2 regions of the Bariatricus sp. TF06-38A genome follow, and region 2 is predicted to be linked to the other one. Evidence: riboswitches for the same ligand, from Rfam matches in the RefSeq annotation. Region 2 holds a riboswitch; the other holds the start of a gene.
What was found. A riboswitch is a leader RNA that binds a small molecule or an ion and turns the genes downstream of it on or off. The one in region 2 is predicted to bind FMN.
Positions count from the first base shown of each region.

Region 1: linked by a shared signal. The riboswitch ahead of ribD (bifunctional diaminohydroxyphosphoribosylaminopyrimidine deaminase/5-amino-6-(5-phosphoribosylamino)uracil reductase RibD) and the one ahead of PG418_RS06415 (ECF transporter S component) in region 2 are both predicted to bind FMN.

Region 1 covers NZ_JAQFCE010000009.1:75,071-82,890, forward strand. The annotation lists gene sdaAB (L-serine ammonia-lyase, iron-sulfur-dependent subunit beta) at 1-65, opposite strand, end outside; gene PG418_RS09105 (LysR family transcriptional regulator) at 209-1,090, shown strand; gene PG418_RS09110 (iron-containing alcohol dehydrogenase) at 1,265-2,443, shown strand; gene PG418_RS09115 (flavin reductase) at 2,544-3,167, opposite strand; gene PG418_RS09120 (MATE family efflux transporter) at 3,260-4,534, opposite strand; FMN riboswitch at 4,713-4,827, shown strand; gene ribD (bifunctional diaminohydroxyphosphoribosylaminopyrimidine deaminase/5-amino-6-(5-phosphoribosylamino)uracil reductase RibD) at 5,156-6,268, shown strand; gene ribE (riboflavin synthase) at 6,269-6,916, shown strand; gene PG418_RS09135 (bifunctional 3,4-dihydroxy-2-butanone-4-phosphate synthase/GTP cyclohydrolase II) at 7,003-7,820, shown strand, end outside.
Region 2 covers NZ_JAQFCE010000005.1:51,719-59,538, forward strand. The annotation lists gene rimI (ribosomal protein S18-alanine N-acetyltransferase) at 1-258, opposite strand, end outside; gene tsaB (tRNA (adenosine(37)-N6)-threonylcarbamoyltransferase complex dimerization subunit type 1 TsaB) at 251-988, opposite strand; gene tsaE (tRNA (adenosine(37)-N6)-threonylcarbamoyltransferase complex ATPase subunit type 1 TsaE) at 990-1,421, opposite strand; gene PG418_RS06410 (YcxB family protein) at 1,437-1,949, opposite strand; FMN riboswitch at 2,112-2,261, shown strand; gene PG418_RS06415 (ECF transporter S component) at 2,375-3,019, shown strand; gene glgD (glucose-1-phosphate adenylyltransferase subunit GlgD) at 3,138-4,256, opposite strand; gene PG418_RS06425 (glucose-1-phosphate adenylyltransferase) at 4,258-5,397, opposite strand; gene PG418_RS06430 (hypothetical protein) at 5,621-6,154, opposite strand; gene PG418_RS06435 (DnaJ domain-containing protein) at 6,145-6,828, opposite strand; gene PG418_RS06440 (DUF5685 family protein) at 6,809-7,660, opposite strand; gene PG418_RS06445 (Tex family protein) at 7,664-7,820, opposite strand, start outside.

The DNA of each region.
Region 1 (7,820 bases), on a different contig from region 2:
GTATGGGAGCTTGATGGTCCGATCATATTCGGTCCCATGACATCAAAAACACTGATAAAGGACATAGTAAACCTCCTGTAAAATAATTGTTTTACGTAAGTAAAAAGGATTGACGTCTTATTAGTTATATTGTACCATCAACTTATGAGTGAAACAAATTCATAGATTTTATGAAGACGTTGAAAATTTTTCATAATGGAGTCAGAAGATGGAATTACGTCAATTACAGACTTTTACACAGATCGCGCAGATGCAGAGCTTTTCCAGAACGGCAGAGATGCTGGGGTATTCGCAGTCGGCAGTGACGGTTCAGATCCGCCAGCTGGAAAACGAACTTGGGAAAAGGCTGTTCGACAGGACAGGAAAGAAAGTGGTGCTTACCCCGCAGGGGGAAGAATTTCTGGAGCATGCCAACCGGATTCTTTATGATGTTCATCAGGCGAAAGCATCCATGAATGATACGGATGAATTGAAAAATCCACTTCACATTGGGACGATCGAGTCTCTGTGTACGGTGAAATTTCCAAAGATCATAAGGAAATTCAGGGAACAGTATCCCAGGGTTTCTATCCGGATTACGGTAGATTCTCCGGAAAAGCTGATCCAGATGATGGAACATAATGAACTGGATCTGATCTATATTCTGGATACACCAAGATGGGACAGCAACTGGATCAAGGTGATGGAGAAGGCAGAACCGGTTATGTTTGTGACATCAGTCAGTCACCGGCTGGCAAAAGAAAGAAATTTATTGCTTGATGATCTGCTGAAAGAGTCTTTTTATCTTACAGAGCGCAATGCCAATTACAGGCAGGCACTTGATGGTCAGCTGGCGTTAAGAAGAAAAGAGCTTTCTCCGATGCTGGAGATCAGTGATACTGCATTTATCAAAAAAATGCTGATGCGTGGGGGAGGCGTTTCATTCCTGCCACGTTTTGCAGTGGAAGATGATATTGAGAAAAAGAAACTCACACTTTTGGATGTGAAAGATATAGAAATTACGATGTATCGTCAGATTTTCTATCATAAAAATAAGTTCAAGACAAAAGAGATGGAGAAATTTGCAGAGTTTGCACTGGAGGACAACTAAGAGAAAATACGGCTATGGATAAGAAAAATACTGATTTTGGCTTGGATGTATTACGAAAATTTATCTGAAGAGCAGGGAGAGCATAATATTTTCTACGTCATCTTGCGAAGTCTCAAAAAAGGATTTATACTAAAAATTAACAGAAAATCATAAGAGGAAAGAAGGAAATAAAAGATGGAAAATTTCACATTTTATGCACCGACTTATTTTGCTTTTGGTAAGGATACAGAAAATGATACCGGAAAGTATGTAAAACGTTTTGGCGGCAGTCGTGTACTGCTCCATTATGGCGGAGGTTCTGTCATTCGTTCCGGACTTTTGGATCGTGTTAAGAAATCTCTGGACGGAGAAGGGGTTTCTTATGTAGAATTAGGCGGCGTAAAGCCAAATCCGAGAAGTGGTCTTGTATATGAAGGAATCGATCTGTGCCGGAAAGAAAAAGTAGATTTTGTACTGGCAGTCGGAGGCGGAAGTACAATTGATTCCGCAAAGGCAATTGCGGCAGGTGCAGTATACGATGGAGATTTCTGGGATTATTATGAAGGAAAGCTTGTCGAGGAAGCACTTCCGATCGGAACAGTTATTACGATTTCAGCTGCAGGAAGTGAAGGATCACCGGACTCTGTTATTACAAAAGAAGAAGGAATGTTCAAAAGAGGGGCAACCGGAGAAGCATTCCGTCCGAAATTCACGATCATGAACCCGGCACTTACACAGACACTTCCGGCATATCAGACAGCTTGCGGAATTACAGATATTATGGCACATCTGTATGAGCGTTATCTGACCAATACCGAAGAAGTAGAAGTGACAGACCGTATGATCGAAGGGCTTCTTCTGACGATGATCCATGAAGGACCGAGAGTCATTGCAGACCCGGATAATTATCAGGCAAGAGCAAACATTATGTGGGCAGGTATGATGGCACACAATAATTCCTGCGGAGTAGGACGTACACAGGACTGGACAAGCCATAACATCGAGCACGAATTATCTGCATTGTATGACTGCGCGCACGGTGCAGGGCTTGCGGTTGTTATGCCGGCTGTATTTACTTATACACTGGAACACAATGTGATGCGTTTTGCACAGGCTGCAGTCCGTGTCTGGGGCTGTCAGATGGATTTTGCAGATCCAAAGAGAACGGCACTGGAAGGAATTGAGGCACTTCGAAACTTTTTAATTTCGATTGGGATGCCAAAGAATTTTGCAGAGCTTGGAGCCAAAGAAGAAGATATTGAAAAGCTGGCACATACCTGCTGTTATGGAGATGTAAATACTGGTACAGTGGAAGGATTTGCAACTCTTGATCAGAAAGATGTGGAAAATATTTATAAACTGATGGTATTTTAGAAAAAGAAATATCGGAAAACAGGAAATTTGGAAGAGGGAGTGTGTGACTTAAACTCAAGTCATACACTCCCTCTTTTTGAAACGTCTATTTTCCAACAGGCTATGCATTTTCATAAATCGGTTCGAAATCATCTGCGCCGTGTCCACAGAGCGGGCAGGTGAATTCTTCCGGAAGATTGCTTCCTTCGTATACATAATTGCAGATCTTACAGCGCCATCCGATAATCTTCTTATCCTCTTTTTTCTGTTCTGGTTTTGGCTTTACATGTGCCTGATAATCTGCGTAAGTCAGAGGCGGATTGTCACTTAAAAGTTTCGCATCGGTTACTTCAGCAATAAAAAGGGTATGTGTTCCAAGATCCTGTCTGGAAACTACTTTTGCGCTGAGAACAGAACAAGTCTGCCATCCGAGGTAAGGAACTGCATTTTCATCTGCAGGTGCAGTGATATTTGCGAATTTATCAACATCTCTGCCGGACTGGAAACCGAAATGCCGGATCGTTTCAAAAGAGCAGGTCTGGTCAAGCAGGCTTAACGTAAAAATGCCGCTCTCTTTGATCAGATCACAGGTATAGTTGCTATTCAGCACAGAGATTGCGATCCGTACCGGATTATTCGCAACCTGGATGCAGGTGTTGGTAATACATCCGTTTACTACATTCCCAGAGCGTGTTGCAAGCATAAATACTCCATAAGATAAATTATAAAGTGCTTTTTTATCCATATAACATTCCTCCTGACTTTCAAAACTTGATAATAAGAATCATTACTATAATTAAAGAATACATGATAAAAGAAAAATTGTCAATTATAAAATCAAGATTTCCGGAAAATCAGAATCACAAAAAATGTGATGATTTCTGATCCTAAGAAGGAAAGCCAGATTCCATTCAGCCCCAGAATCTGTGAGAACAGGATTGCACAGAAAGCAATTGCGATAATGCCGCGCATAACAGAACCAAGGACGGCAGGACGTGCCCGGTCGATTGCGGAAAAATAGGCAACCAGCACAATATTGATACCGGCGACTAAAAAGCCCAGGAAATAAAGCCTAAGACCAGTATGGGCGTAAGCAAGCAGCTGGAGATTATGTTCGCTGTTAAAGATACTGATAAAGGTATCCGTAAATCCGTAGATCAGTACAACGATCACAAGCTCGATCAGAAGTGCTGCAGCAAGAGACCAGTTGAGAAATTTACGGACTAGATCATGTTCACCCTTTCCGTAACTCTGGCTGATCAGCGGCTGTGCACCCTGGGCAAGTCCGTTTAGGATCGCCATTGCGACCAGTGAAATATTTGCAACTACGCCGTAGGCTGCGATCCCGATATTTCCCGCAATGCGCAGGATCAGCATGTTAAATATAATCGTAATGACAGCGGAAGAAATTTCAGCAAAAAATGCAGAAACACCAAGCTGGCAGCATCCGATGATCCGGCGAAGAGAGGGCTTGCGCCAATGAAACTCTACATGGTTATTCTTTCCAAGATAATGTGTCGAACATACCAGCATCGTCACAACCGGTGAAAGAGCGGTTGCAAGTGCAGCCCCCAGAAATCCAAGATTCAAAGAGAACATGAAAATATAGTCAAATAAAATATTAAAGAAGCTTCCGGAAATGGAACCGATCATGGCGATAGAGGTCGCATGGTCATTCCTCGCAAATGCCGTGAAGGTATAGTTTGACATAAAAAACGGGGTAAAGAGCAGGACGATACGCATATAATTACGTCCAAGCCGGATGAGCCCGGCATCTGCCCCTAAAAGTGCAAGTGCTTTATGCGGAATGAAGATTCCGGTGAGCATAAAAGGAATGCTGCATATGAGACACCAGAAGATGGACTGGGTAAAATAGTAGTCCGAAGGTGAACCTTTGGCTGTGCTGATATTGTATCGTGTGGCGGAGCCGATTCCGATCATCGAACCGATTGCGAAGACCAGACCGAACACCGGCAGGATCAGATTCAGGGCAGCAAGTCCATCTGCACCGCATTTGTAAGAGATAAAAAAGGTATCTGCCAGAATGTAGACGGAGACACCGATCATTCCGGAAATACTCTGGAAAATGTATTTTAAAAATTTATGAAACATGTTTTTGAATTCCTCGTCTTTCTTAAAGCCAGATTAAATGAAATAACCATCTGTACCAGCCTGGTAATAGGCGGACTCTGATATCTCCATATAAGAATAGCATAAACATACTGGTTTGTCGAAAAAATAATCTTGCAATTACTGCGGTAACGTGCTATAGTAAGTTTTGTAAAACAAAATAATGCTTCAGGGCGGGGCGAAATTCCCCACCGGCGGTAAAGCCCGCGAGCCGTAAGGCATGAACTGGTGAGATTCCAGTGCCGACAGTAAAGTCTGGATGGAAGAAGTTGAATCGTTGCTGATAGAAGCGGTTTCTATCATATATGCAGGAATAAAAAGTAAAACGCTCTGGAATGGGAATCATTCCAGAGTTTTTATTTTCCGGAAAATAAAATGCCGAGGCCAGATTCGATGAGAAAATGGTATTTCCGAGAAGTATGACAGAGCGTACAGCGATATAACTGAGAAAGAAAGCCCTGACAGGTAAGAGAATCTGTCAGGGCTTTTCCTATATGCCAAAGCACATTTTTTGAAAAGAGACTTATCCGGCAACATACCTAAAATGTTTAGCAGAGTACATTTCCAGGGGGCTTTTCCGGGAGAGATGAGAAAGGAGAAAAAATGACAGATGAATTTTACATGCGCCGTGCAATTGAACTGGCAAAAAAAGGACGTGGATGGACAAATCCAAACCCGATGGTTGGTGCCGTGATCGTAAAGAATGGAAGCATTATCGGGGAAGGGTATCACGAAAAATGTGGTGAGCTTCATGCAGAACGGAACGCAATCGCATCCCTGACAGAAAGCGCCGAGGGAGCAACACTTTATGTGACGCTGGAGCCGTGCTGCCATTATGGGAAGACACCACCATGTACGGAAGCGATTCTGGAACAGAAGATTGCACGGGTTGTGATCGGATCGAGAGATCCGAATCCGAAAGTGTCCGGCAAAGGAGCAAAGATTTTACGCGAGGCAGGCGTCCGGGTGGAAGAGGATTTCCTGCGCGAAGAATGTGATGCGTTAAATCCGGTCTTTTTCCACTATATCACAACAGGGCTGCCCTATGTGGTGATGAAATACGCAATGACGGCAGACGGAAAGATTGCGACAAAAACAGGAGCATCAAAATGGATATCCGGTGAGGAAGCAAGAAGTCTGGTACATGAGATGCGCCATGACTATATGGCAATCATGGCAGGAATCGGAACGGTTCTGGCAGATGATCCGATGCTGAATGTGCGTCTGGAGGGAAAGAAAAGTCCGGTCAGAATTATCTGTGACAGTATGCTCAGGATCCCACTGGACAGTCAGATCTGCCAGACAGCAGGGAGATACCGGACGATTGTTGCATATGCCGGTGAAAAGGGGAATGCGATTTATTTAGAAGAGAAAAAACGCAGTCTGGAAAAGCTTGGAGTCGTGCTTCTCAGAGTTCCTTCGGAAAAAGGGGAGATCAATCTGCAGCTTCTGATGAGAAAGCTTGGAGAGCTGGGAATTGACAGTGTACTTATTGAAGGCGGTGGAACTTTAAATGAGGATGCCCTGCAATCCGGTATCGTAAATGAGGTGAAAGCTTTTATCGCACCGAAAATTTTTGGCGGAAGAGGCGGCAAGACTCCGGTGGAAGGCTTTGGAATTGAGAAAGTAGACGATGCCATCAAGTTACAGCTTATGAGAATCTCGCAGGTTGGAGAAGATATTCTGGCAGAGTATAAGGTTTTGGAGGAAATGTAAATGTTTACAGGAATTGTAGAAGAAACCGGATCTATCCGGTCACTCCGACTTTCTGGATCATCCGGGAAGATTGCGATCCGGGCAAAAAAAGTACTCGGTGGAACCAGGATCGGAGACAGTATTGCGGTAAATGGTGTCTGCCTGACGGTGGTTTCTCTGGAAAAGGATGGATTTACCGCAGATGTGATGGCGGAAACAGTGAGAAGAACCAATCTTGGTGATACGAAGATCGGTGAGAAAGTGAATCTGGAACGCGCGATGGCGGCAGATGGCAGATTCGGTGGACATATCGTTGCAGGACATATTGACGGGACCGGAATGATTGAAGAACTCAGAAAGGAAGAAAATGCGGTATGGGTAAAAATCCGGACAACGCCGGAGATTCTGGAACTGATCGTAGAAAAAGGTTCAATCTGTATTGACGGGATCAGTCTGACAGTGGCAGAAGTAAGTGAAAAAAGCTTTCAGGTATCAGTCATTCCTCATACCGGAGAGGAAACCACACTGCTGAAGAAAAAAGCTGGGGACAGGGTGAATCTGGAAAATGATATTGTAGGGAAGTATATTAAAAAGTTTCTTACACCATCGGAACCGGCTGGAAAATGTGGTGGACTTACCATGGAATTATTAGAGGAGTATGGAATTTGATGCGAAGAAATTCCGGGACCGGAATGGAGAGCATACAGAAGAACAGGATAAAAATGAGTTATAGATCGGACAGGAGGAAGTAACAAATGGAGAAACAGTATCAATACAATAGCGTAGAAGAGGCACTTGAAGAATTGCGCCAGGGAAGGATCGTTCTGGTAACGGATGATCCGGACCGGGAAAATGAAGGAGATATGATCTGCGCGGCGGAATTTGCAACTCAGGAGAATATCAATTTTATGGCATGCCATGCGAAAGGGCTGATCTGCACACCGATGAGTGCAGCGCTGGCCGGACGGCTTGGGCTTTCACAGATGGTCTCCGAAAATACAGATAACCATTCGACTGCATTTACGGTATCCGTTGACCATGTGGATACGACAACGGGAATTTCAGCAGCAGAGCGAGGATATACTATGCGCAGCCTGACAGAAGAAGGAACGAAACCGCAGGACCTTCGAAGACCGGGGCATGTATTTCCGCTGGTGGCAAGGCATGGAGGTGTGTTGGTAAGAAATGGTCATACCGAGGCAACGGTTGATCTGATGCGTCTTGCCGGACTGAAAGAATGTGGAATCTGCTGTGAAATCATGGAAGAGGACGGAACGATGATGCGGACAGAGAATCTCTGGAAGCTGGCGAAGAAGTACGACCTGAAATTTATTACGATCAAAGATCTGCAGGATTACTGCAGGATCCATGAAAAACATGTCGTAAGGGAAGCATGTGCAAAGATGCCAACCCAGTATGGAGAATTTCAGATTTATGGGTATGTGAATGACATCACCGGTGAACATCATGTGGCATTGGTGAAAGGTGAGATTGGCGATGGGGAAGATGTTCTGTGCCGTGTACATTCCGAGTGCCTGACCGGCGATACTTTTGGATCTCTCCGCTGCGATTG
Region 2 (7,820 bases):
GCGTCTTTCAGATTCAGCAACTGCAATTCTTGCAATCTCGCATTCATCCAGAACATAATAACACAGAAAATATCCCAGCAGGGTATCCCCTTCCATTGCTGCCGCACAAAAAGTATGCTTCTGTCTGACAGTTGATCTCACTTCATGATAACTCCACGGATCCGGAAATACGTCTGTTTCCATCTGCGCCACCTGTTCCATTCGTTCTCTGTCATTTTCTGTTATCAAAGTAATTTCTATGTTATCTCTATTACTCATGTGTTTTTTCTGCTTTCAGACGTTCTTCTCTTTCCCGTTCTGCCTGTGATACACGCAGATAATCCGGTTTGTGTTCCATTGCGGTTTCTGTTTTTCCTTCTTTATAATACTGAATTCCAAGCATACCGACTGCTGCCGCTCTCTGCTGGTTCATATGTGCCGGTGCAAATGCAATATCATAATTCGTCATCAATTCCTTCTCCAACCTGTCTTTATGCACCGGTACACCGTCTCCAAGAAAGATCACTGGTTTTCCATAAGTACAAAGTTTTTTGGCAAGTTCATCGATTTCGACTGCCATCTGTGCTTCCAAAACCTGCAGTTTATCACCGTCCATCTGATAAATACCAGTATATACCTGATTTCTTCTTGCATCCATGATCGGACAAATGATCCTGTCTGTATAACACAGATTATAAGCAAGTCCGTCTACTGTCGGAATGTGAATCAAAGGCTTCTTCAGTGCCAGCCCCAGTCCCTTTGCAGTTGCTGAACCAATTCTGAGTCCGGTAAATGATCCCGGTCCTCCTGCTACCGCAATCGCATCAATCGTATCCAGATTCATATCCGTCATCTTCACGATTTCATCCAACATCGGTAATAAGGTCTGTGAATGTGTCTTTTTATAATTGATCGTATACTCTGCAATCGTTTTGGAAATTTCGTTTTCTTCTTCAACTACTGCGACAGTTGCAACAAGTCCCGAACTGTCTATTGCTAAAATGCGCATATTATTCTCCTCTTTTCTCTACCGTAATCCGGCGGAAATCAAATCCCTGTTCCAGATCTTTTTCTATCGTGATCTCTGTCCGGTTCGCCGGAAGAATCTCATCAATCAGGTTCGCCCATTCGATCAGGCTTACACCGTCTCCATATACATAGTCTTCAAAACCAATCTCGTCCATCTCTTCAATATCACCAATCCGATACACATCAAAATGATAGAACGGAAGTCTTCCGTCATCATATACCTGGACTATTGTAAAGGTTGGACTGCTGATCGGTTCTTCAATCCCCAGTCCTTTTGCCAGTCCCTGGGTAAATACGGTCTTTCCGACGCCGAGATCTCCTACCAGTGTATAGACTTCTCCTGCTTTTGCATGACTCCCGATCTTCTTACCGAGATCATAGGTTTCTTTGGCACTTCTTGTTTCAATTATCATCTTCTGGTCTGCCTCCTAATTTGCACTGACGTGTCTGATATTGACTTTCTTGGCTGGCATATGTGTAGAAATCATCTGCACTGCTGCCGCATACTGTTCTCCCAGGGATTCTCTTGGAAAAATCAGTGCTCTTACCTTTGTTACATATATAATTACAGACTGACCGGTTGAAACTGCCTTCCGGAAATCTCCCCATTCATTAAGCACACTTTGTTCATCCTGTGAAATGCGGATTCCTTCTTCGTTAAGTTCATAACTAATCGGTTTCTGAAACATCGGGGAGCGCATTACCTGTTCTGCCGCACGTGCTTTTAAATGAAGTGGGTTTCCGATCAGAAAAATTGCGGCAAACAAAAAGAACGTTGCTGCTGTACTGTAGCTTCCAAACATGCATTGTCTGATTCCCAGCACCAGTGTTACACCACCGAAAATCACACCAACGATTCCACTAAGGCTTGTGTAGGAAGTATAGAGCATAAAATCAAACATGGCTTTTTTTGTCATTTTTACTTCAAACTTTATATTCATTCATTTTCCTCCATATCAGATTAAGTCACACCGATTATATCATACCGAATCTTTGGAAACAAGTCGTTACTGCTCACTCCGGGTTTAGAAAAACACTGTCTTTTCTTAACTTGTACTTGTATTTTATATACGCCTGCGCTATAATGTGTTCAAATGAACAAGGAAATTCTTCGGGGTAGGGTGACTTCTTATCGCTATAGTATAAGCAGAATTCCCAACCGGCGGTTACAGTCCGCGACCTGTCAGATTTCTGACAGCTGATTTGGTGCAATTCCAAAACCGACAGTAAAGTCTGGATGAGAGAAGAAAAAGTGATTTTGCAAATAATCCCCCCGACGTATTACGTCGGGGATTTTTTTGCATAGGCTTTCGAAGATTTTCCTCCTCAATTCATCTGATTATGTCAAGAGAAAAGGAGAGAAAAAATGAGTACAGATGTAATGACAAACCCAAAAACAACAACGAAAGAAAAAAAACGTATCAGCACAAAGGTAATTGCACAGATTGGTGTGCTCGGAGCAATCGCTATGGTTCTGATGTTATTTGATATTCCACTTCCATTTGCACCAACCTTTTACAAAATTGATTTCAGTGAAGTTCCGGTCCTTGTCGGAGCATTTACCATGGGACCTGTAGCCGGCGCTTTGATCGAACTGGTCAAAATCCTGTTGAACCTCCTGATCAGAGGTACATCAACAGCTGGTGTTGGAGACCTCGGAAACTTCCTGATCGGATGTGCAATGTGTATTCCGGCTTCCCTGATTTATCAGAAGTTACATTCTCGCAAGGGTGCGATCATCGGTATGGTAACAGGAACTGTTTTTATGACAATTGTCGGATGTTTTATCAATGCATACCTTCTGCTTCCGGCATACGCTGTTGCATTCCATATGCCGATCGACGCACTGGTTGCCATGGGAACCGCAGTCAACAGTCATATCAACAGTCTTCTGACTTTTGTTTTACTTTCTGTTGCACCTTTCAATCTGCTGAAAGGTTTCCTGGTATCATTGATCGTATTCCTGATCTACAAAAAGATCAGCCCGATTTTACAAATGGGACGCGAATAGATTATAATTTTACAAAGCAGCAAAAGGGGTTCGTTATGAGCCTCTTTTTTTATGAAACCAAAAAACAGAGAGAAGTCTGCCCAAGCCGGCATTCTTCTCTCTGTTGAATTTCTTTTGATTATAAAGTATCGTTTCTTCTTACATATCCTGGTTTTTCCGGATCTGCAATCAGTTCCTTTGCATGGACAATCCTTGCACTCTTGTCCACTACCTGCGCTTCAATCCGTGCATCCTCTCCAATTACAACTCCCGGAAGGATAACACTGTCTTTGACAACTGCACCTTTCTTAATTACGCATCCACGTCCGATTACCGAATTCTCAACAGTACCCTCGATCAGGCATCCATTGGAAATTACTGAACTCTTGACACTTGCTCCTTCATAATACTTTGTTGGGCATGAATCATTTGTTCTTGTGTAAATCGGCCAATTCTTATCAAACAAAGTCACTGCATTCTTCATATCGATCAGTGATAAGTTTGCATTATAGTAGCTCTTAAAATCTGTGATAGATGCAAAGAATCCTCGATGTGACACTCCACGTACATCCAGTTCACTGCATGCCATATTCACAATATCATTAAGTGTGAACATGGAAGAAATCTTTCTTCCCTTTTTAACCAGTTCCATAAACAGATCTTTGCGCATTACATAAGTGTCCATGAAAATATTACGGTTTTTCGCGTTACCATGGTTCGGTTCCAATGAAAGGACACCCTTCTGCTTGTTCAGATTAAGTGTTGAACAGTTCAGATAGTATTCTTTTGCATTATCCACACTGTGATATAACAGGGTAATATCTGCACCGGATTCAATATGTGTCTTAAGTAATTCATCATAATTCTGTGTATAAATCATATAACTTGGTGCAATAACTACATATGGATATTTTACAGCTTCAATACACTCCATATTTTCTTCATATGCCGCCAGGTCATTATTGTATACACTCCATTCTGCATTTGCAAAATCAGAATAAAGAATATGAAGACGACCACTCTTTGAGTTGATATTGTAATGACGGCCTGTTCCAAGATGTTCTGTAAGAGAACGCGGTTTTCTTCTTACATAAACCTGAATATGTTCGATTTCACTGTTGCTCATATTAGAGATTGGGAAATCGATAACTCTGTATCTTCCAAGGAATGAAACAGCACCAACCGGACGATAATTCTGCATCTCTCCTACCCGGATATTGTTGCCGGCAAAACTTACGATTCCAAATGCCTGTGCCATATTACTCATCCCCCTTAACACGTTTTGATACTAATTCAATATGTTCACTGTCTGCTGATCCGACAACTGCATTTTTGCCAATCTTTACGCCATCAGCCACAAGCGCTCTTGTTACAACTGCACCTTCTTCTACTTCAACGCCCGGCATCAGTACACTGTCAATAATCTGTGCACCTTCGCCGACTCTTGCACCTGTAAACAATACAGAATTTTTGACTTTTCCATTGATCACACATCCCTGGTTGATAAATGCTCTTTCAATCTCTGCTGTCGGGCCAACATACTGAGGAAGCACAGTTGTATCCTCTGTGTAAATCTTCCATGAATCATCATTCAGATCAAGTTCATTTTTACTATTGATCAGATCCATATTTGCTTCCCACAGGGAATCAATTGTTCCGACATCTTTCCAATATCCTTTGAACTTGTATGCATAGAGCTTTCTTCCATCATTCAGCATAGTCGGAATGATATCTTTTCCGAAATCATGATTGGAATCCTGATTTTTCATATCTGCAAGGAGCATCTTTCTTAAAAGCTTCCAGTTGAATATGTAAATACCCATGGATGCCAGATTGCTCTTTGGATTCTCCGGTTTCTCTTCAAACTCTACAATTCTTCCCTCATCGTCCGTATTCATAATACCGAAACGGCTTGCTTCCTTCATCGGAACCTCAATGACCGCGATTGTTGCATCTGCTCCAGTCTCTTTATGATAATCAAGCATATTATCATAATTCATCTTATAAATATGGTCACCGGAAAGAATCAGTACATATTCTGGTGCAAACATGTCCACAAAATCAATGTTCTGTGAAATTGCATCTGCTGTTCCTCTGTATACATCCAGATCCGCATCCGCTTTTTCACGCGGTGGAAGTACATAGACTCCGCTGTTCTGGGCATCTAACCCCCATCTGCGACCTGCCGCTACATAACTGTTAAGTAAAATAGACTCATACTGTGTCAGGACTCCTACATTATCAATTCCGCTGTTGGCACAGTTGCTAAGTGGAAAATCAATGATTCTGTATTTTCCACCATATGAAACCGCAGGTTTGGCTACTTTATTTGTAAGCTCGTGAAGACGACTTCCTCGTCCGCCCGCCAAGATCATAGCAAGCATATTATTCTGCTTCATAAGTGAATCCTCTCTTTCCTATTTGTCCTGTCTTATATTATACAATTTTTCTGTTAAATTTTCCACTTTTTTGTGCAAAAAATACATAAAAATTTATATTTTTATTATTATGATGTGTTCGAGGATTATGGGAATTGCGTAGCAATAGAACAATCCGGTTACATCAGTGAGCAGCAAAATTTACTTTCGACACTCACATCATCATTATTGTATTATATATGCTTTAAAATCCGAATTTATGTCTATTTTCTTTCCAGATTTTCCCCATTGCATATTCATATGTCTTATCAAAGACAAAAAGTATAAATTGTCCGAATACAACAGACATAAGCATTATTCCTTTTGCGGTCTTTTTTTCAGATAACATACTCCAGAAATATATTAAACCCGGAATATAAAGTACATTAAATACCAGATATTTCATGAGCCAGAAAAAGTTACGGCTTCTGATCCATCCGGAAGCTCTTCCAGAAAAATGCCATATTGTTTCTATAATTAGAATATAAAATCCCATAAATGCATAGGAAACCACATATAATTTATTCGGAGACAGAAGGATTGCCAGCAAAATTCCTGCCAGTAAAAAGCCTGCCCCGCTTTTCAATCCAAATTCCTGAATCACAATCCCGACAAAAAAGGACGCCGCCGCCAGTAAAAAAAGGGTATTCGTTTCGATCACACTGCCAAGCGCAATCCCCACTTCTGTCAGTGCAAGCATAACGCCTGCAAATGCAATCTTTTTTGTATTTAGATGCATGGACACAGATCTCCTCCCATACATTCACATAATGAATCTGCGATCCACAGATCACAGCACATATTTCCAGTTCCACACGGAGAGGAATTACGATTGCCATATCCCTGACCAAACGGATTACTATTATATCTCTGTGCTCCCCAGTTCAGCTGGTTCATCAGCTCTCTGTACTGCGGGTTATTCGGGTCCATATTCACTGCCTGCGCAGCATAATCCCTTGCCAGCACATTGTTGCCTACGCCGGCGTTGGCCATGGAACTTGCATAATACCATTGTGCAGTCCGGTCATTCATACGGTTCAACACATTGATCGCGTCCTGATATCTACGGTTATTGATAAAATTGAATGCCGCCTGCATCTCCGGATTCATATTATTGTACTGCTGATATCTGCCATTGCCATAAGATTGATTTCCATAGGAATTATTACCATAAGAATAGTTCCCTGAACCCGCGCCGTATCCGTAATTATATCCTCCATTCGCCCGCTCTTTCATAATTTCATCATAAGCTTCCTGTACTTCTTTGAACTTTTCTTCAGCAAGATCCTGAAGCGGATTATCCACATTGGCATCCGGATGATATTTCCGGCTCAATTCTCTGTACGCCTTTTTTATCTCCTCTTCCGACGCATTTGGTGATACGCCAAGCACCTCATAAGGATTCTTTGTCATCTTCCTTTTCCTCGCTTTTCTTTTCTTGTATCTTTCTGTAATGTTTCCATACGCCATCATACAGGATATTCCGCAGGATATCCACGTCCAGTATACATGGCAGAATTTCAAAATTTCTTGCGCATTCGCCGATCATCATGCACAGAATGTCTCTGCATCTTTCTTCATATCCGGCTTCTTCATGCATCTTTTTTAATGGATTATAAGTCCCTTTTTCCAGGTCCTTATCCAGATCTTCGTAAGCATCCATAATATAAATATATTTGCCCAGATAGAAACCGATCCCTCGAAGTTGCTGTTCCCAGCAGTCTTCTTTATATACCATCATCTCTTCCATCAGCCGGCCAAAACAGCCTGCCGGATAGTCAACTTCCTGTATACCCTGACTTTCATATTCCGAAAGCTTTGCCATTTCTTCTCTGATCACACGACTCTGCCTTGGATATTTCCAAATTGCTTTTTCTACTTTTCGCTTCAAAGCCATACTCCCGAGAAGCCCTGCTACTTTCTTCTCATCCTTCCAATCATCTTCCAGATGATAATACGCCATGATCAGATTCATATCGGCCGCATACTCTGTGATCTCATTTTCCAGCATTGGCTGTGGCTTTAACGGATGCATCTTACAGCGATGGCTTTCTGCCTTTGTTTCACTTTCATATAAAGAAGTAAGTAAAATGATCACAAATGTCATATCATAGGCAAGCGTAAGCTGACCTGCGCTGCCATACTGTCTCTTCAGTGACTGACAAAGGCCACAGTAATACGCTTTATATTTATGATAATCTTTTACTTTTAATTCCGGCTCATTCGCCGTCACATATCCGAACATGTATTACTGAATTCCTCTCATTGTAAGCTGGATCCGCTTCTTCTGTAAATCAACGCTCATCACCTTTACATCTACAACATCTCCTACGCTGACTGCTTCCAGTGGATGCTTGATAAAACGATCCGTGATCTGGGAAATGTGCACCAATCCGTCCTGATGC